DNA from 3 places in the Rhodoferax sp. GT1R46 genome. Region 3 is predicted to be linked to each of the others. Evidence: predicted binding sites of a transcription regulator. Region 3 holds the regulator's gene; each other region holds the start of a gene.

Region 1 (5,167 bases), on a different contig from region 3:
CCATTGTTCAGGGTGTCGTACAAATCCTGCAACTGGGGCGAAAGGTAGTTCCAGTCGTCCAGCACCTGCTGCAGGCGGTTTGCAATATTCGAGGCGTAATGGGCCTGGCTCAGGTCGCGGGAGACCACGACCAGCTGGCCGTCGCGGGATCCGTCTTTGTACGTTGCGAGTTTCATGGCGGAATTGTCGCTCTGATTTAAACTGGAACTGTTGCACCGGGATTGACTCCCACCGCCAATGCCACTCCAGCCCCCCAACCCAATCCCACCTCGACCGCCCAGGACACACCGCCACCCCTTGCGGATGCTGACCCTGCTGACGGCAGCCGTGTTGCTGGCGCACTGGGCACTGCTGCACGGAGCGCCGCTGGCAGTCGCTACGGTCGAGAGCCCGAGTTCGGAAGCCACACGACCCTTCATCACCCGCACGATCACCGTGCCAGCGCCTGTAGTCGAGGAGATCAAACCCAGGAAGGAGCCCGCCCCAGCCACACGGCCACGGGTGGTGGCTACCAAGGCATTGCCGCTGCGCCCTCAGGCGCCGCCACTGGAGGCAACCTCTGAATCAAATGGGCCTCTAGCCCCCGTTGATGTTGCGCAAGCAGCTATTGAAACCATAGCAACCAACCCGGAGCCCGACCCGACACCCAAGCCACCTGCGGCCCAAGCGGCGCGCAACTACGCCTTTCCGGCGTCAGCCCGCCTGAAGTACGACATCAAAGGGGAGGTCAAGGGCTTCCCCTACTTTGCCTACGGTGAGTTGCTGTGGCGGCAGGACGGCAAAACCTACGACGCCCGGATGGAGATCAGCCACTTCCTGCTGGGGTCGCGGGTGCAAACCAGTACGGGCCAACTCACACCCCATGGCCTGGAGCCGATCCGTTTCGGCGACAAGGTTCGCAGCGAAGTGGCTGCCCACTTTGATCACATCCAAAACAAGGTGAGTTTCAGCGCCAACACACCGGACGCCCCCTTGTTGCCTGGCGCGCAGGATCACTTGAGCGTTTTCATGCAGCTGGCGTCGATGCTGGGCGGTGCGCCGGGAAGCTTCCCGAAAGATACGACACTGCCTTTTCAGGCCATTGGGCCCCGGTCGTCCGAATCCTGGGTTTTTCTTGTCGGCGAGCTGGAAAACCTGTCCCTGCCCGGCGGGGAAATCAAGGCACTCAAGCTGTCACGCCCTGCCACTGGCGAGTTTGACCCCAGGGTAGAAGTCTGGCTGGCCCCGGATGTGGGCTACCTGCCGGTGCGCATCCGGCTGACCCAGGGCAATGGCGATTTTGTCGAGCAACAGTGGAGTGCCACCCAGAAGCCCTAGCGCATCCCTTGAATTACCGCCAACCGCAACCAAGTGATCTACAAGCCCTATCATTCAGCACCATGCACACGCTCTACGATTCAGAAACCTATTCCGTGACCCACATGCTCGCCAACGCCGAGTTGGACGGTAAAACGGCGGTGGGCGCGCACAAGACCGTGCAGTACCCCGGCGGCGTACCGTTGATGGCGCGCCATGGTTTCGAAATCGTCGACAAGCGCTCGGGCAAAGAGGTGTACCTGGATGGCTCCTGGGCCGAATTGTTTCAGCAGCACATCATGGCCTGGCAGGTCAACACGCCCACCCAGGAAGAGGTTGAAGACACGCTGGAGCAGTACGCCGAACTGGCGCAGAACCCGGTGTTGGTCCACTAAGACTGCGCCGTCTTGCGGGCACTGGGTGCCGCTGTCTTGACTTTCGTCAAAGACAGATGCGCATCCCACGCGCATGATGACTCCAGAAACACCAAGGAGTCGTCACCATGAACAAACAACAAGCCGCACCCTACCAACATCAACTGCTGGATTTGCGCGCAGCGTTGCTCTCACAGATTGCCGAGCAGCGCGGCGGAGTGGTCAGCCGTGCAGACGTGGCCGCAGAGCATTTTGGCCGGCCGGAAGACTCCAGCGCCCAGCTGGCCACGGAGCGTGAACTGGAATTTGCGATGGGCGAGCGCGAAACAGCCGAGTTGGGTGCCATTGACGCTGCGTTGGCCCGCATTGAAGCAGGCACTTATGGAGATTGCACCGATTGCGGCGTGCATATCTCGGCCGCGCGCCTGCATGCCACGCCCGAGGCCCCCCGCTGCATTCCCTGCCAGGAAAAGGTTGAGCAGCACAGTGCCGCCTGACCCGTCCTTACAATTTTCAACCTTTTAAAAAGACCTGCAATGAGTACTTTTCACGCCGTCGTCTGGATGGACCATTCCGAAGCCCATGTGGTGATGTTTGACCGCGAGCACATGGAGACCCAGCGCATCAAGTCCCGCAGCCACCACAAGCACCAGGGCAAGGCCGAAGACAGCGCCCCTTTCTTTGCGGAAGTGGCCAAGGCGCTGGTCGGCACCCACGAAGTTCTGCTCACCGGCCCCGGCTTGGCGCGCAACCAGTTTCGGGACTGGTGCACCAGCCACCAGACCGCGGTTGCGGCCTGCATTGTGGACTCGGTCACCGCCGACCACCCGACGGATGGCCAGCTGGTCGCGCTGGCGCGCCAGTATTTCAAGAAATTTGACAATATGGCGGCCGACCCGTCCATGACCTGAGTTCAGCAGACTAAACCCTGAAGGGGCGACGATTGGGGGTGCCTATGCTGCGACAATTGGAGCACCATGAGCAAGACCTACGTTCTCACCCTTTCGTGCCCTGACCGCCTCGGGCTGGTTCACGCCGTATCCGGCTTCCTGCTGGAGCGAAACGGCAATATTGAAGAAGCTGCGCAATACAACGACCCGGATACGGGTCTGTTTTTTATGCGCGTGCAGTTCACCTGCGTGCGGCTGACCCATGAGGACCTGCGCGCCCAACTCGGTTTTTTTGCCAAGCCGTTCTCCATGCAATGGAGCTTGCATGCCACCGCGCTGCCCATGCGCACCGTGTTGATGGTGAGCAAGGAAGGCCATTGCCTCAACGACCTGTTGTTTCGCTGGAAGAGCGGGCTGCTGCCGGTCGACATCCGTGCCATCATCTCCAACCACCGCGAGTTCTACCAGCTGGCCGCCAGCTACAACGTGCCGTTCCACCATATTCCGGTCAGCAAGGATGCCAAGGAACAAGCCGAAGCCCGGCAATTTGAGATCATCGAATCCGAAGGCGCAGAACTGGTGGTGCTTGCCCGCTACATGCAAATTTTGAGCGACAACTTCTGCCGCAAACTGGCCGGCAAGGCCATCAACATCCACCACTCATTCCTGCCCAGCTTCAAGGGTGCCAAGCCCTACTACCAGGCGCACGACCGGGGCGTGAAACTGATTGGGGCTACCGCCCACTACGTGACGGCTGACCTGGACGAAGGCCCGATCATTGAGCAGGATGTGGCCCGGGTGGACCACAGCAAAACGGTTGAGGATCTGACGACCCAGGGCCGCGACACCGAAAGCCAGGTACTGGCCCGGGCTGTCAAGTGGCACAGCGAGCACCGCGTGCTGCTCAACGGCCACAAGACCGTTATTTTCAAGTAGGCAGTTCGTTGCGGTTGGCCATCTGCTCACCCAGACGGATGGATCGGGCTTCCGCCCACGCGGGGTTGAATGCCATTGACCCTTTGGGGAACAACATGACTACGGTAGAGCCGAGCAAGAAGCGGCCCATCTCTTCACCCTGACGCAAGTTCACGGCGTCGCCGCTGTAGGTCTTCTCCCAGATTTTCCCCGGACGCGGCGGGTTCACGACGCCGTGCCATACCGTCGCCATGCTGCCCACGATGGTGGCACCCACCAGGGTCAGCACAAAGGGGCCGTGGGCTGACTCGAACACACAGACCACCCGCTCGTTGCGGGCAAACAAGCCCGGTACGCCACGCGCTGTGGTCGGATTCACCGAGAACAGGTCGCCGGGCACGTAAATCATGCGCGTCAAACGACCGTCGCACGGCATGTGAATCCGGTGGTAGTCCTTGGGACTCAGGTACAGGGTGGCAAAGTGGCCATCCTGAAACTGCGCCGCCAGCGCGGCATCGCCACCCACCAGCGCCGTGGTGGAGTAATGGTGGCCTTTGGCCTGAAAAATCTGGTCACGCTCAATCCGGCCGAACTGGCTGATGGCCCCATCCACCGGGCAAATGAAGTCGGCTGGCGCCAGTGGCCGCGCCCCATTTTTTAACGCGCGGGTGAAGAAGTCGTTGAAGGTGGCGTAGCTGGCAATGTCAGGATTGGCCGCTTCGGCCATGTTGACCTGGTAGCGCTGCACAAACCACTGAATCAGCGCTGTGGTCCAGCGGCCCCCACGGGCGCCGGCCACTTTGCCGGCAAAAGCAGTCAATGCCTGTTTGGGAATTAGGTACTGCGGCAGTACCGCTAGGGTGTCAGACAAGGCATTTCCCGGTAGATTGTGAAGAGATTGGAGGGGCGGCCGATTATAGTGAGCGCATGACCGCTGCCCGCATTCCCCCCATCCAGTGCCTGTTGACCTTTGAGGCCCTGGCCCGCTTGCGCAGCGTCACGCAGGCCTCAGAGGAACTGTGCGTCACGCCCAGCGCCGTGAGCCACCGCGTCAAGCAGCTGGAGCAAATCATCGGCACCAAGCTGTTTGGTCGCGCTGATTTTTCGCTCACCACGGAGGGCAGCGAATACCTGGCCCATGTGCGCCAGGGCTTGGCCATCCTGCAAAAATTCCCCAGCTCAGCCGCAGCGCCGGGCAAGCGCAAGCTGCGACTTGCCGTCACCCCCACCTTTGCACGCTCCATTCTGATTCCGCGGCTGCGCCAGTTCACGGATGCGTACCCCGAGATTGACCTCACGCTGCAGGTATCCATTCCCTTGCTGGACGTGGTGGCCGAAGATGCCGACCTGGTTGTTCGCTTTGGTGCCGGGCGCTACGCTGACATGGAGCACATATGCCTGTCCAAGGACGAGGTGACACCACTGGCCTCACCTGCCTTTGTGCGTGAACGGGGTCCGTTTGAGGTGCCACAGGATCTGGAGAACGTGCCCTTGCTGCGCAGCCCGCTGGAGCCGTGGCGCACCTGGTTTGCGGCCAATGCGCTGGACTGGCCGGAACCCATTGACGGTTCGCAGTTCAACGACATCGGACTGATGTGCGACTGTGCAGCGGCCGGCATGGGTGTGGCGCTGGTTCGCCTCAAGCTGGGAGCCCCCTGGCTGGAGAATGGATCACTCGTTCGCCTGGGCACC
Region 2 (5,167 bases), on a different contig from region 3:
CCTGGACGATGTGGCCAGCCGTTTGAAGGACGTTATTTTCAAGCAAAAAGAAGCCAAGGAGCGCGCGCTTCTGGCCCAGGAAGAGATGCGCCAGATGCTGGCCACGTTTATTGACCGGCTGTCTGACATGGCCCGGTCCACCGGCAGTTTTCACGAAAAGCTCGAAGAAAATGCCCGCCAGATCGAGCAGGCCAAGACCATGGCAGAAATTGCGCCGGTGCTCAAGGAAGTCGTGGGGGCTACGCGCCATATGGCCCATCAAAGTCAGTCGACCAGCGACGAGCTGCAGGCCATGCGGGAGCGCGCCAGCCATACCGATGCCGAGCTCACTAAACTGCACCAGGAGCTGGACCGGGTCAGTACCCAGGCGCGTCACGACACACTGACCGGCGCGCTCAACCGCAAAGGTCTGGATGAAGCGCTGGACCGCGAGCTGTCCAGCGTGCGTCGCAAAGAGTCCCCGCTGTGCATGGCTTTGCTGGACATCGATAACTTCAAGAAGCTCAATGACACACTGGGGCATGCGACGGGGGATGCGGCTTTGACCCACCTGGCGACGGTGGCGCGCGGGTGCATGCGGCCGCAGGACACTCTGGCCCGCTATGGCGGGGAAGAATTCGTGATCCTGTTGCCTGACACGCCACTGGACAAGGGCATTGAGGCGATGACCCGTCTGCAGCGTGAGCTGACCAAAAAATTCTTCCTGTCCGGAGCAGAAAAAGTGCTGATCACGTTCAGCGCAGGTGTGGCACAACTCGTGGCCAATGAGTCGGGGGCCGATGCCATCAAGCGGGCCGATCAGGCGATGTATCTGGCCAAGCGCGCGGGCAAAAACCGGGTGCTGGGCGCCTGAAGGGAATACCACCATGCAATATTTGATTTTCGGACTCATCCTCTTTCTTGGCGTGCATTCGGTGCGAATCGTGGCCGATGGCTGGCGCACACACATGCTGGAGCGCTCGGGCGAGATGGCCTACAAAAGTGTGTATTCCCTGCTGTCCTTGCTGGGCTTTGCGCTCATCGTCTGGGGCTTCGGATTGGCGCGTGAAAAGCCGGTCATGCTGTGGATACCGCCGGTGGGCATGCGCCACGCTGCCTCGTTACTGACGCTGGTTGCATTTGTGTTGCTGGCAGCCGCCTATGTGCCGCGTAACGCCATCAAGGCGCGTCTGCACCACCCCATGGTGCTGGGCGTCAAGGCGTGGGCACTGGCGCATTTGCTGGCCACCGGAAGCGTGGCCCATGTGCTGCTTTTTGGCTCGTTTCTGGCCTGGGGTGTGCTGGACTTCATCGCGGCGCGCCGACGTGACCGCATCAACGGTACGGTCTACCCGGCGGGTACATCGACCGGAACGGTAACGACGGTATTGGTGGGCTTGGGTGCCTGGGGCGCTTTTGCGTTTTTACTGCACGGCCTGCTCATTGGCATCCGGCCGTTTGGATGAAGTCTACCGGTCGAGATACCACTGGATGGCAAACTTCGCTACAAAGCCCACCATTCCGAATGCCAGCCCGAGAAAAATCACAAATGTGCCGAATTTCCCGGCCTTGGATTCCCAAGCCAGGTGGCCAATAATGAACAGCATGTAGAGCATGAAGCCGCCCACCCCGAAGGTGAGGCCAAAGCCCGCAATCTGTTCTTCCGAGTATCCAAACATCAGCGTTTTCCGTCCAGGGTTTCGCGCGCGGGCAGGGAAGACGCATCCACCAGATCACGGTAAGCATGCCAACTGGCATGGCCCAGCATCGGGATGACGGGAATCAGCCCCAGCAGCAGTGAGCCCAATCCCAGCAAGGTAAAAATCATGATGATCGCAGCCCACAGGCCCATAGGGATCGGGTTGGTCAATACGGTTTTCCAGCTGGTCAGCACGGCTTGCATCAGCGTGACACGCCGGTCCAGCAGCAAGGGCATGGCCACGGCGCTGGAGGCAAAAAGGGGTGCAGCCATGACGCCGCCCAGGGCCAGCCACAGTTCAAACAGGTATCCGTTTCGGGCCAGCACGACGTGGTGCACAAAGTCCAGCGGCGTGTGAATGGGCGCAGGTGCCAGCAGGGTGATGAGGGCGGCCGAGGTCAACACCCAACCAGTGGCGGCCAACGCCAGCAGGGCACCAAATTGCACCATGCACCAGTAGTCGTTGCCCCACTTGTTGAAGTGGCTGTTCTGCCAGTTGAGCCAGGTTTTGACGACCACGCTGGAATTGGCCTCCTCATTGCGCTCCAGGGCGCGGCTCAGGGCGTACAGGCTGGTGGCCAGCACTGGCGCAATCACCAGAAAGCCGGACAGGGCCCCGGAGAGCAACCAGAACCGGTCGTGTGCCATGGCAACGATGACTGCACCGCCGATCGCCAGAACCAGGCCATGTGCAAGGCTGATCCACCCTGCGCGGACCGTATCGCGTGCGCCCATTACCAGCCAGATCAGCGGGTGCATGAGAGTGACGGTGCGCACTGTAGGGAGAGTCGCGGAGTTGTTTGACATGGATAGTGGGCGTTTCCGCAGCGCAGTGTAGGTCGTGAACCACTATATCGCCTTGATCTCAATCAAGAGGGCGGGTTTTTACGGTGTCTGCCCATAATGGACACTTTGATTTATCAGGAGGCACCTTATGCCGCGTCCCGTTCTCAGCGAATTCAGTATCCACCCCGCCATCCGCGAGCGGGTGGCCAATCACCAGCAGGCGATTGTGAAAGAAGTGCAGGCGGCCGTGGCCAAGCATGCGGTCGTGGTGGTCGGAATGGGGCTTAATCCGTTTCCCAAAAAAGCCCGCAAGCTGCTGGACGCCGCCGGTGTTGCGCACCATGACCTGGACTACGGCAGCTACCTGAACACCTGGCGCGAGCGCAACGCACTGAAAATGTGGACCGGCTGGCCCACATTTCCCATGGTGTTTGTCAAAGGCACCCTGGTCGGGGGTGCTGACGATGTGAAGAAACTGATAGCCAGCGGCGAACTCAAGACGCTGCTGGCCTGACCTTACTTACTTGGCAGCGGGCTTTTCGGTGCTGCTGCTGTCGCCACGACCCCAACCGCGGTGGTGCTCACCACGGTAGCCGCCCATGCGGGCGTGCTCGGCATCAAACGTCTTTTTCTGCTCGGCGCTCAGCGTGGCATAGAAGGTTTTAGTGGCTTCTTCGCGCTTGTCCATGGCGGTACTCATGTCGGCCATGCGCTGGGTGCGCAGGGCGTGCATTTTGTCAATCCGCTCGGGTGTGGTGAGCTTGTCGAGCTCGGCGCGATCCGCACGGTTTTCCAGCATGCCAACGGGTGGCTTCATGGCCGCGGTGAATGCGGTCCAGGCACCTTCCTGTGCGGCGGTGATTTTGAGTTTGGCTTTGAGTTCGGTGCTGCGCTTGGCCATCCAGGCTTCCATTTTGGCGGGGTCTTGCCGTCCGTGCATGCCCATGCCGCCTTCATAGCCCATGGGGCCAGCGCCGCCCATCATGGGCTGGGAGAAAGCAGCCAGTCCGGCCGTAGCCAGCAAGCCTGCAACGATGAGGGATTTGAATACGGGTTTCATGTAACTTCCTTTTAGGGTGGGGTCTGAGGCGGGAATCGCGTTCAGGCTTGGATGCAAGTGTGGGCGCCTTGTGTATCGGACCTATTGCGCCTGTATGAGGCTTTGTAAAGTTGCGTGAAAAAAGACGCTTCGCCCTGCGTTGACAATACAGTCCTCAACCCCAAGAAAACCATTAGCAAAAGGCAAGCAAGTGTTCAAGAATTTGATGATGTACCGCGTCGTGTCCGCCTGGCCAACCGAGGTGGCGACGCTGGAAGGCGCGCTGGAGACCGCACGCTTTGTGGAGTGCGGTGCCTCGCAGGAAAAATCCGTCGGCTGGCTGGAACCCCGTGGCCACGCCAATGGCCCGCTGGTAGAAGTCGTGGGCGGGCAGTGGCTGCTGAAGCTGATGATGGAAGTCAAGGTGGTTCCCGGTTCGGTGGTCAAGCGCAAGGTGCAGGACCAGCTCGATCACATTGAGGCCACCACGGGGCGCAAGCCCGGCAAGAAAGAGAAAAAAGAGCTTACTGATGATGCCCGGCTGGCGCTGTTGCCGATGGCGTTTACCAAGCAGTCGAGCGTGCAGGTGTGGGTGGACCCGGCTGCCGGTTTGTTGTTGACCGATGCAGGCAGCCAGGCCAAGGCCGACGAGGTAACCACCTGGCTGGTCAAGGCCATCGACGGCCTGGCCGTGCAGTTGATCAACACCCAGGTTTCGCCCGCAGCGGCCATGTCGACCTGGCTATCCACCAAGGAAGCGCCGCCCGGTTTCAGCGTGGACCGAGAGTGCGAGCTCAAGGCGTCCGACGAGTCCAAGGCGGTGGTGCGCTACACCCGCCACGCGCTGGATACCGATGAGGTCTGCCAGCACATCGCCATGGGCAAAGTGCCCACGCGCCTGGCGCTGACCTGGGAAGACCGGGTGTCGTTCGTGCTGACCGAGGCGCTTCAGCTCAAGAAGATCGCGTTTCTGGAGACGGTGTTTGAAGGCAATGCAGCGTCCCCGGGGGATACCAAGGACGACAATTTTGATGCCGATGTGGCCATTGCCACAGGTGAGCTGCGCAAGCTGATTCCGGATTTGCTGGAAGCCCTCGGTGGCGAAATGGCCGCCACCTGAGGAACGTTAGGACCTAGTCGCGGTAGCCATCACGGCCGCGCTCATCGCCCCGGTCGTGGTGCTTGCCGTGACCGTAATGGTGGCCATTGTCATGGCGGCGGTCATCCCGCCATCCGTGTCGGTCGTCACGTCCATAGTCGTAGCCAGGGCGTTCGTAGCCTTGACGCACATATACGGGCTCAGGACGGTAGGTGGTCTGGTAGCGCGGGTCTCGCGCCTCGGCGTAGCCGCCGCTCCGCTGTTGCGTCACACCTTTGCCAATAGTGGCACCGGCGGCACCGCCCACACCCGCGCCCAATATGGCGCCATTGCGCCCGCCCGCAGAGCCGCCAACGGCCGCACCGGCCGCGCCACCCACTGCACCACCAATAATGGCGCCGTTTTGGCCTGAACCCCGGGTGGTGACGGCGGCACCGGTGGCACCACCCAGGGCTCCGCCGATGACGGCGCCCTGTCTGCCGCCCATGGATTGACCCAGCACCGCACCGGCCGCCGCGCCCACACCACCACCCAGGATGGTGTTCATATCGTCTGCCCGTGCGGA
Region 3 (5,167 bases):
TCTGTGCGTTCAGGTTTGTCCGACCGGCATTGATATTCGCAAAGGGCTTCAATACGAATGTATTGGGTGCGGTGCCTGCGCCGACGTTTGCGACACGGTCATGGACAAGATGGGTTACGCACGGGGCTTGGTGAAGTACTCGACCCAAAACGCAGTGAGCCAACACTGGACGGGGTCCCAGACCCTGCGCCATGTGCTGCGCCCACGGGTGCTGGTCTACACGGCGATTCTTGGATCGGTGGTGATCGCAATGGCTTTGAGCCTGGCTACGCGGACCCCATTCAAGGTCGATGTAGTTCGTGATCGGGGTGTGTTGGCACGCGTCGTGGACGGCGGTCGCATTGAGAATGTCTACCGCCTTCAGGTAATGAATGCGACCGAGTCTACGCAGCGCTTCCGAATTGCGGTCGAAGGTCTGCCCGGTTTGGCAGTCGTCTCTGACGATGAAGTCGTCGTAGAGTCCACTCAGGCGCGGTGGGTGGCCGTTCGGATTGATGCGCCGTATGAGGTGGCCCCTCCAGGTTCTCACGTTATTCACTTCGAAATTTCTGCACAAGGCTCACAGGGCCATGTGTCGGAAAAATCTGTTTTCATTGTTCCCCGTTAAGGAGTTTCCCATGACCCCATCCAACCTGAATCCCGCGCGTCCATGGTGGAAGTTCGGTCACGTCTGGCTTGTCATCTCCGGCCCCGCAATCGTGGTCGTCGCGTCATTTGTGACGTTCTATCTGGCATTGGTCGGTAAAGATCCGGTGTTGGACGAAGACTATTACCGAAAGGGAATAGAAATCAACAAGACTCTGGGTGACAACCCGTCCAGTCTGGCACCCGCCACACAGGCGCGCAATCATGCGGCTACCGGTGTTCCTGCCCCCAAAACGCCGTGATTTCATCAGGTGCTCCACATTGAAATGCCCAGTCCTCAGGAGGAGAAGAACATGCTGCAGCAACGACTGATGTGGATTATCTGGCCTGCGTTTCTGGTGGCCGGCGCGCTGGAAATACTGGTTTTTGCGATGATTGACCCGCAGGATCTGCACTGGTTTGGTCAGCCGCTGGACTGGTCTCGCCAAGGGGTATACACCGTCGCATTTTTTGTGTTTTGGGGTCTCACCATGGCTTCAAGCGCCTTGACCACACTGTTGTCCATGTCGCCCTTTGAGGTCAATCGCTGCCCTCTGCCAGAGACGGACCGTCCGGACGGCTGCCCCAAACAGGGTTCTTGCTGATTACAGGTGCAACAGCCAGAGTCAGTTGCAAACCTTGGGGTTCACGATGTCTTTGAGTGCATCGGTATTGAGTATCCGGACGTGGCGCTGCTTCACTTCCACTATGCCTTCTTCCACAAATTTTGAGAAAGTTCGGCTGACGGTTTCCAGCTTCAGTCCAAGATAGCTTCCAATTTCCTCGCGCGTCATCCGCAGTACCAACTCGGATTGCGAAAACCCCCGCGCATGCAGCCGTTGCACCAGATTCAGCAAGAAAGCCGCCAGGCGCTCTTCCGCGCGCATGCTCCCCAGCAGCAGCATCACTCCATTTTCGCGGACGATTTCGCGGCTCATGATCTTGTGGACATGGCGTTGCAGGGCGTTGACCTCTCTCGACAGCTCCTCAATGCGGTCAAAGGGCATGACGCATACCTCGGCATCTTCCAGGGCCACCGCATCGCAGGTGTGATAGTCGTTAACAATGCCATCCAGCCCGATCACTTCGCCAGCCATCTGAAAACCCGTAACTTGGTCCCGGCCATCCTCAGAAGCCACGCAGGTTTTGAAAAATCCGGTGCGAATGGCGTAAAGACTGGTAAACCTTTCGCCATTGCGAAAAAGTATGTCTCCACGTTTGACTTTGCGTCGACTAGCCACGACGTCGTCAATGCGATCAAGCTCAGCCGGACTGAGCCCCAGCGGCATGCACAGTTCGCGCAAATTGCAGCTGGAGCAGGCCACCTTGATGGATTGAGGGCTCATCGCGACCATCTTGGAATCGGCATGCGCGGCAAGGGGCACCCGGGTTTCGGCGACTGAGTTGGGCTTGGATGTTTGATCAGGCATGGATTTCACCTAGTGTAAGTGACAGGCCAGTTTACCCAGTTTCGAAGTTCTTGATGCAAATCAAGTGATGGAAAGTCAAATGGCGGCACAGTAGCCCTTGTCTTGGAGCGTTCATGAAACCAGTTGCTGAAACCATAAATGATGATTTGTTGCGTCGATACGACGTGGCGGGCCCGCGCTACACCTCGTACCCAACCGCAGACCGTTTTGTCGAAGCATTTACGGCGGATGACTACGCGCAGGCCCTGACAATGCGGCGCGGTGGCGCTGCTGCCATGAACTTGCCGCTTTCGCTCTATGTACACATCCCGTTTTGCGAGTCGCTGTGTTATTACTGTGCCTGCAACAAAATCATTACCAAGCACCATGACCGTGCAGCGCCGTACCTGCGCTACCTTAGCCGTGAGGTTGATTTGCACACGGCCCAAATCGGTTTGGGCCAAACAGTCAGTCAGGTCCATCTTGGTGGGGGTAGTCCTACATTTTTGAGTGACGACGAATTGCGTGAGTTGATGACCATGTTGCGTCGCAATTTCACGTTTGCACCTGGGGGCGAATACTCCATTGAGGTGGACCCCCGAACCATCGACGCCTCCAGGCTCGACACCCTGGCCGAGCTTGGGTTCAACCGGCTGAGCTTTGGGGTGCAAGACTTTGATCCGGCGGTGCAAAAAGCAGTGCATCGAGTGCAACCTGCCGAGCAGGTGTTTGCTCTGGTGGCGGCCGCACGCGAGCGCGGGTTTGAGTCGATCAATGTGGATCTGATCTACGGACTTCCCCAACAAAGTCCGGAGTCCTTTGATCGCACACTGGCGCAGGTCAACGAGTTGCGCCCCGACCGGATTGCCCTTTATGCCTACGCCCATTTGCCAGAACGGTTCAAGCCGCAAAGGCGCATTGCTACTGTGTCATTGCCCAGTGGGGCAGCCAAAGTGTCCATGCTGTCCCGTTCGCTGGCTGCGTTCATGGGTGCGGGTTATGTGTACGTCGGCATGGATCACTTTGCCTTGCCGGAAGACGCGTTGGCTGTGGCCAAGCGCCAGGGACGCCTGCACCGCAATTTCCAGGGGTACAGCACCCAGCCAGATTGCGACCTGATTGGCCTGGGCGTGTCATCCATTGGTCGGATCGGCGCGACATATAGCCAGAACGCCAAGTCGATGGAGGAGTATTGCGATCTCCTCGACCAAGGACGATTCCCCGTGGTGCGCGGTCTGGCACTGTCGCGCGATGACTTGGTTCGCCGTGCCGTCATCATGGCGCTGATGTGCCAGGGCGAATTGCAGTTCGAGTCGATCAATCTGGCCTATTTGGTAGATTTTCAAAGCTATTTCGCCAAAGAGCTGGAAGCGCTTGCGGATCTTTCCGATCAAGGCATGGTCACTGTTGATTCCGCCGGTATTCAGGTCACCGCTCAGGGCTGGTTTTTTGTGCGTGCGGTGGCTATGGTGTTTGACCGTTATTTGCAGACAGACCGCACACGGGCGCGTTTTTCCAAGATCATTTAGCATCGGCAGATGCAATCTTCTTTGGCGCTCACTGCTCTGTTGATGGGGCTAGTGGGTGGACCCCACTGCGTAGCCATGTGCGGCGCCGCCTGCGCGGGTATTGGACAGGCAGCCGGCTCGCGTAAAAATGCTGCTCTGTGGACGTTTCAATTGGGGCGAGTGGTAGGGTATTCCGTGCTGGGTGCCGTGGCCGCAGCTTCTCTGCAGGGCTTGGGCTGGCTGACTGTCCAGTCGGCAGCGTTGCGGCCGGTGTGGTCCCTTTTCCATGTGGCGGCCTTTGTGCTGGGGCTGATGCTGTTGCTGCAGGCGCGCCAGCCAATGTGGCTGGAGAGCGCCGCGCGCAAGGTGTGGGGTTACACCAGGTCGTTTGCCGCTCGCTGGGGAGGTGGTGCCCCACTGGTATTGGGCGCTTTGTGGGCCTTTTTGCCCTGCGGCCTGTTGTATTCGGCACTTCTGGTAGCCGCCATGGCCGGTAGCTCTCTGGGCGGTGCCATGGTGATGGCACTCTTTGCGTTGGGTACCAGTGTCACCATGATGGCAGGCCCCTGGTTGTGGCTGCGACTGCGCGGCGCATCGGGCGGCACCCTTCGTGGGGGTAGCGGCCAATGGGGCATTCGGCTGGCAGGGGCTGCGCTCGCCGCAAGTTCGGGTTGGGCCCTATGGATGGCATTGGCACACAATGGCGCACCCTGGTGCGTTACGCCATAATTCTCTCGCTCTCAAAACGAATCGCACTCGCTGACACCCATGGACGACACTTTCAACTCCCTTGAGTCTCTGCGATTGCAGGCGCTCAAAAGCTACGTTGTGCTCGACACCCCGGCCGAACAGGCCTATGACGATATTGTTAGCCTTGCAGCGCTCATCTGTGGCGTGCCCATGGCGCTGATTTCCCTGGTGGACGAGGATCGTCAGTGGTTCAAGGCTAAAGTGGGTGTCGATGTAATGGAAACGCCGCGGGGCCAAGCTTTCTGCGCGCATGCGATTCTTGAACCTGAGCAAATCATGGAGGTTCACGATGCATCGCTGGACCGCCGCTTTGCCACCAACCCGTTGGTAACGGGTGACCCGAATATCCGGTTCTACGCTGGCGCGCCGCTGCTCACGCCATCCGGCTCAGCCTTGGGAACGGTGTGCGTGTTGGACCGGGTTCCTCGCACCCTGACGCCCGCCATGGCCGAAGCCCTGAAAGCATTGTCCCGGCAAGTCAGTGAGTTGTTGGCCTTGCGGCGGGCCAATGCTGAATTGCGTCTGTTGGCCCAGGCACAAACAGCGCGCCAAAAGCAGCTGGAGAGTTATCAGAAACGTCTGGAGGAATTGAACCAGCAACTGTCCCGGCAAACCCAGACTGACTCACTCACGGATCTTTTGAACCGCCGCGCATTTGACCGCGTTCTGGAAGAGGAGCATGCACGTTTTCAGCGCGCGCATCTTCCAATGGCGCTGGTCATGGTCGATGTGGATCATTTCAAAGCGTTTAACGACGATTTTGGTCATGTTGCAGGTGATGGTATTTTGCACACACTCGCACAAACCTTGCGGGCGGAGGCTCGCAACTACGACCATGTGGCCCGATATGGCGGAGAGGAGTTTGCAGTCATCCTC

Evidence for each region. Region 3 encodes FNR, which switches genes on or off when oxygen is low (the NO sensors DNR and NnrR bind a similar motif). Its sites were predicted from a motif close to TTGATNNNNATCAA; they were not measured.
Region 1: AC097W_RS06040 (TraR/DksA family transcriptional regulator) is a predicted target of FNR. The motif match lies at 1,728-1,741, and genes of this name have one in related genera.
Region 2: AC097W_RS07820 (DUF2189 domain-containing protein) is a predicted target of FNR. The motif match lies at 2,538-2,551, and genes of this name have one in related genera.

The regions. Positions count from the first base shown of each region.
Region 1 is NZ_JBWMBC010000002.1:136,791-141,957, forward strand. Features, by position in the region: gene AC097W_RS06025 (fumarylacetoacetate hydrolase family protein) at 1-176, opposite strand, end outside; gene AC097W_RS06030 (DUF3108 domain-containing protein) at 304-1,317, shown strand; gene AC097W_RS06035 (BTH_I0359 family protein) at 1,380-1,691, shown strand; gene AC097W_RS06040 (TraR/DksA family transcriptional regulator) at 1,799-2,167, shown strand; gene AC097W_RS06045 (hypothetical protein) at 2,207-2,581, shown strand; gene purU (formyltetrahydrofolate deformylase) at 2,648-3,496, shown strand; gene asd (archaetidylserine decarboxylase) at 3,489-4,346, opposite strand; gene AC097W_RS06060 (LysR substrate-binding domain-containing protein) at 4,403-5,167, shown strand, end outside.
Region 2 is NZ_JBWMBC010000002.1:506,107-511,273, reverse strand. Features, by position in the region: gene AC097W_RS07835 (sensor domain-containing diguanylate cyclase) at 1-853, shown strand, start outside; gene AC097W_RS07830 (NnrU family protein) at 867-1,445, shown strand; gene AC097W_RS07825 (DUF2788 domain-containing protein) at 1,449-1,658, opposite strand; gene AC097W_RS07820 (DUF2189 domain-containing protein) at 1,658-2,485, opposite strand; gene AC097W_RS07815 (glutaredoxin domain-containing protein) at 2,613-2,978, shown strand; gene AC097W_RS07810 (Spy/CpxP family protein refolding chaperone) at 2,985-3,524, opposite strand; gene AC097W_RS07805 (recombination-associated protein RdgC) at 3,715-4,623, shown strand; gene AC097W_RS07800 (glycine zipper domain-containing protein) at 4,637-5,167, opposite strand, start outside.
Region 3 is NZ_JBWMBC010000006.1:245,090-250,256, forward strand. Features, by position in the region: gene ccoG (cytochrome c oxidase accessory protein CcoG) at 1-607, shown strand, start outside; gene AC097W_RS14815 (FixH family protein) at 618-887, shown strand; gene AC097W_RS14820 (hypothetical protein) at 939-1,229, shown strand; gene fnr (fumarate/nitrate reduction transcriptional regulator Fnr) at 1,251-1,970, opposite strand; gene hemN (oxygen-independent coproporphyrinogen III oxidase) at 2,168-3,562, shown strand; gene AC097W_RS14835 (sulfite exporter TauE/SafE family protein) at 3,572-4,270, shown strand; gene AC097W_RS14840 (GGDEF domain-containing protein) at 4,310-5,167, shown strand, end outside.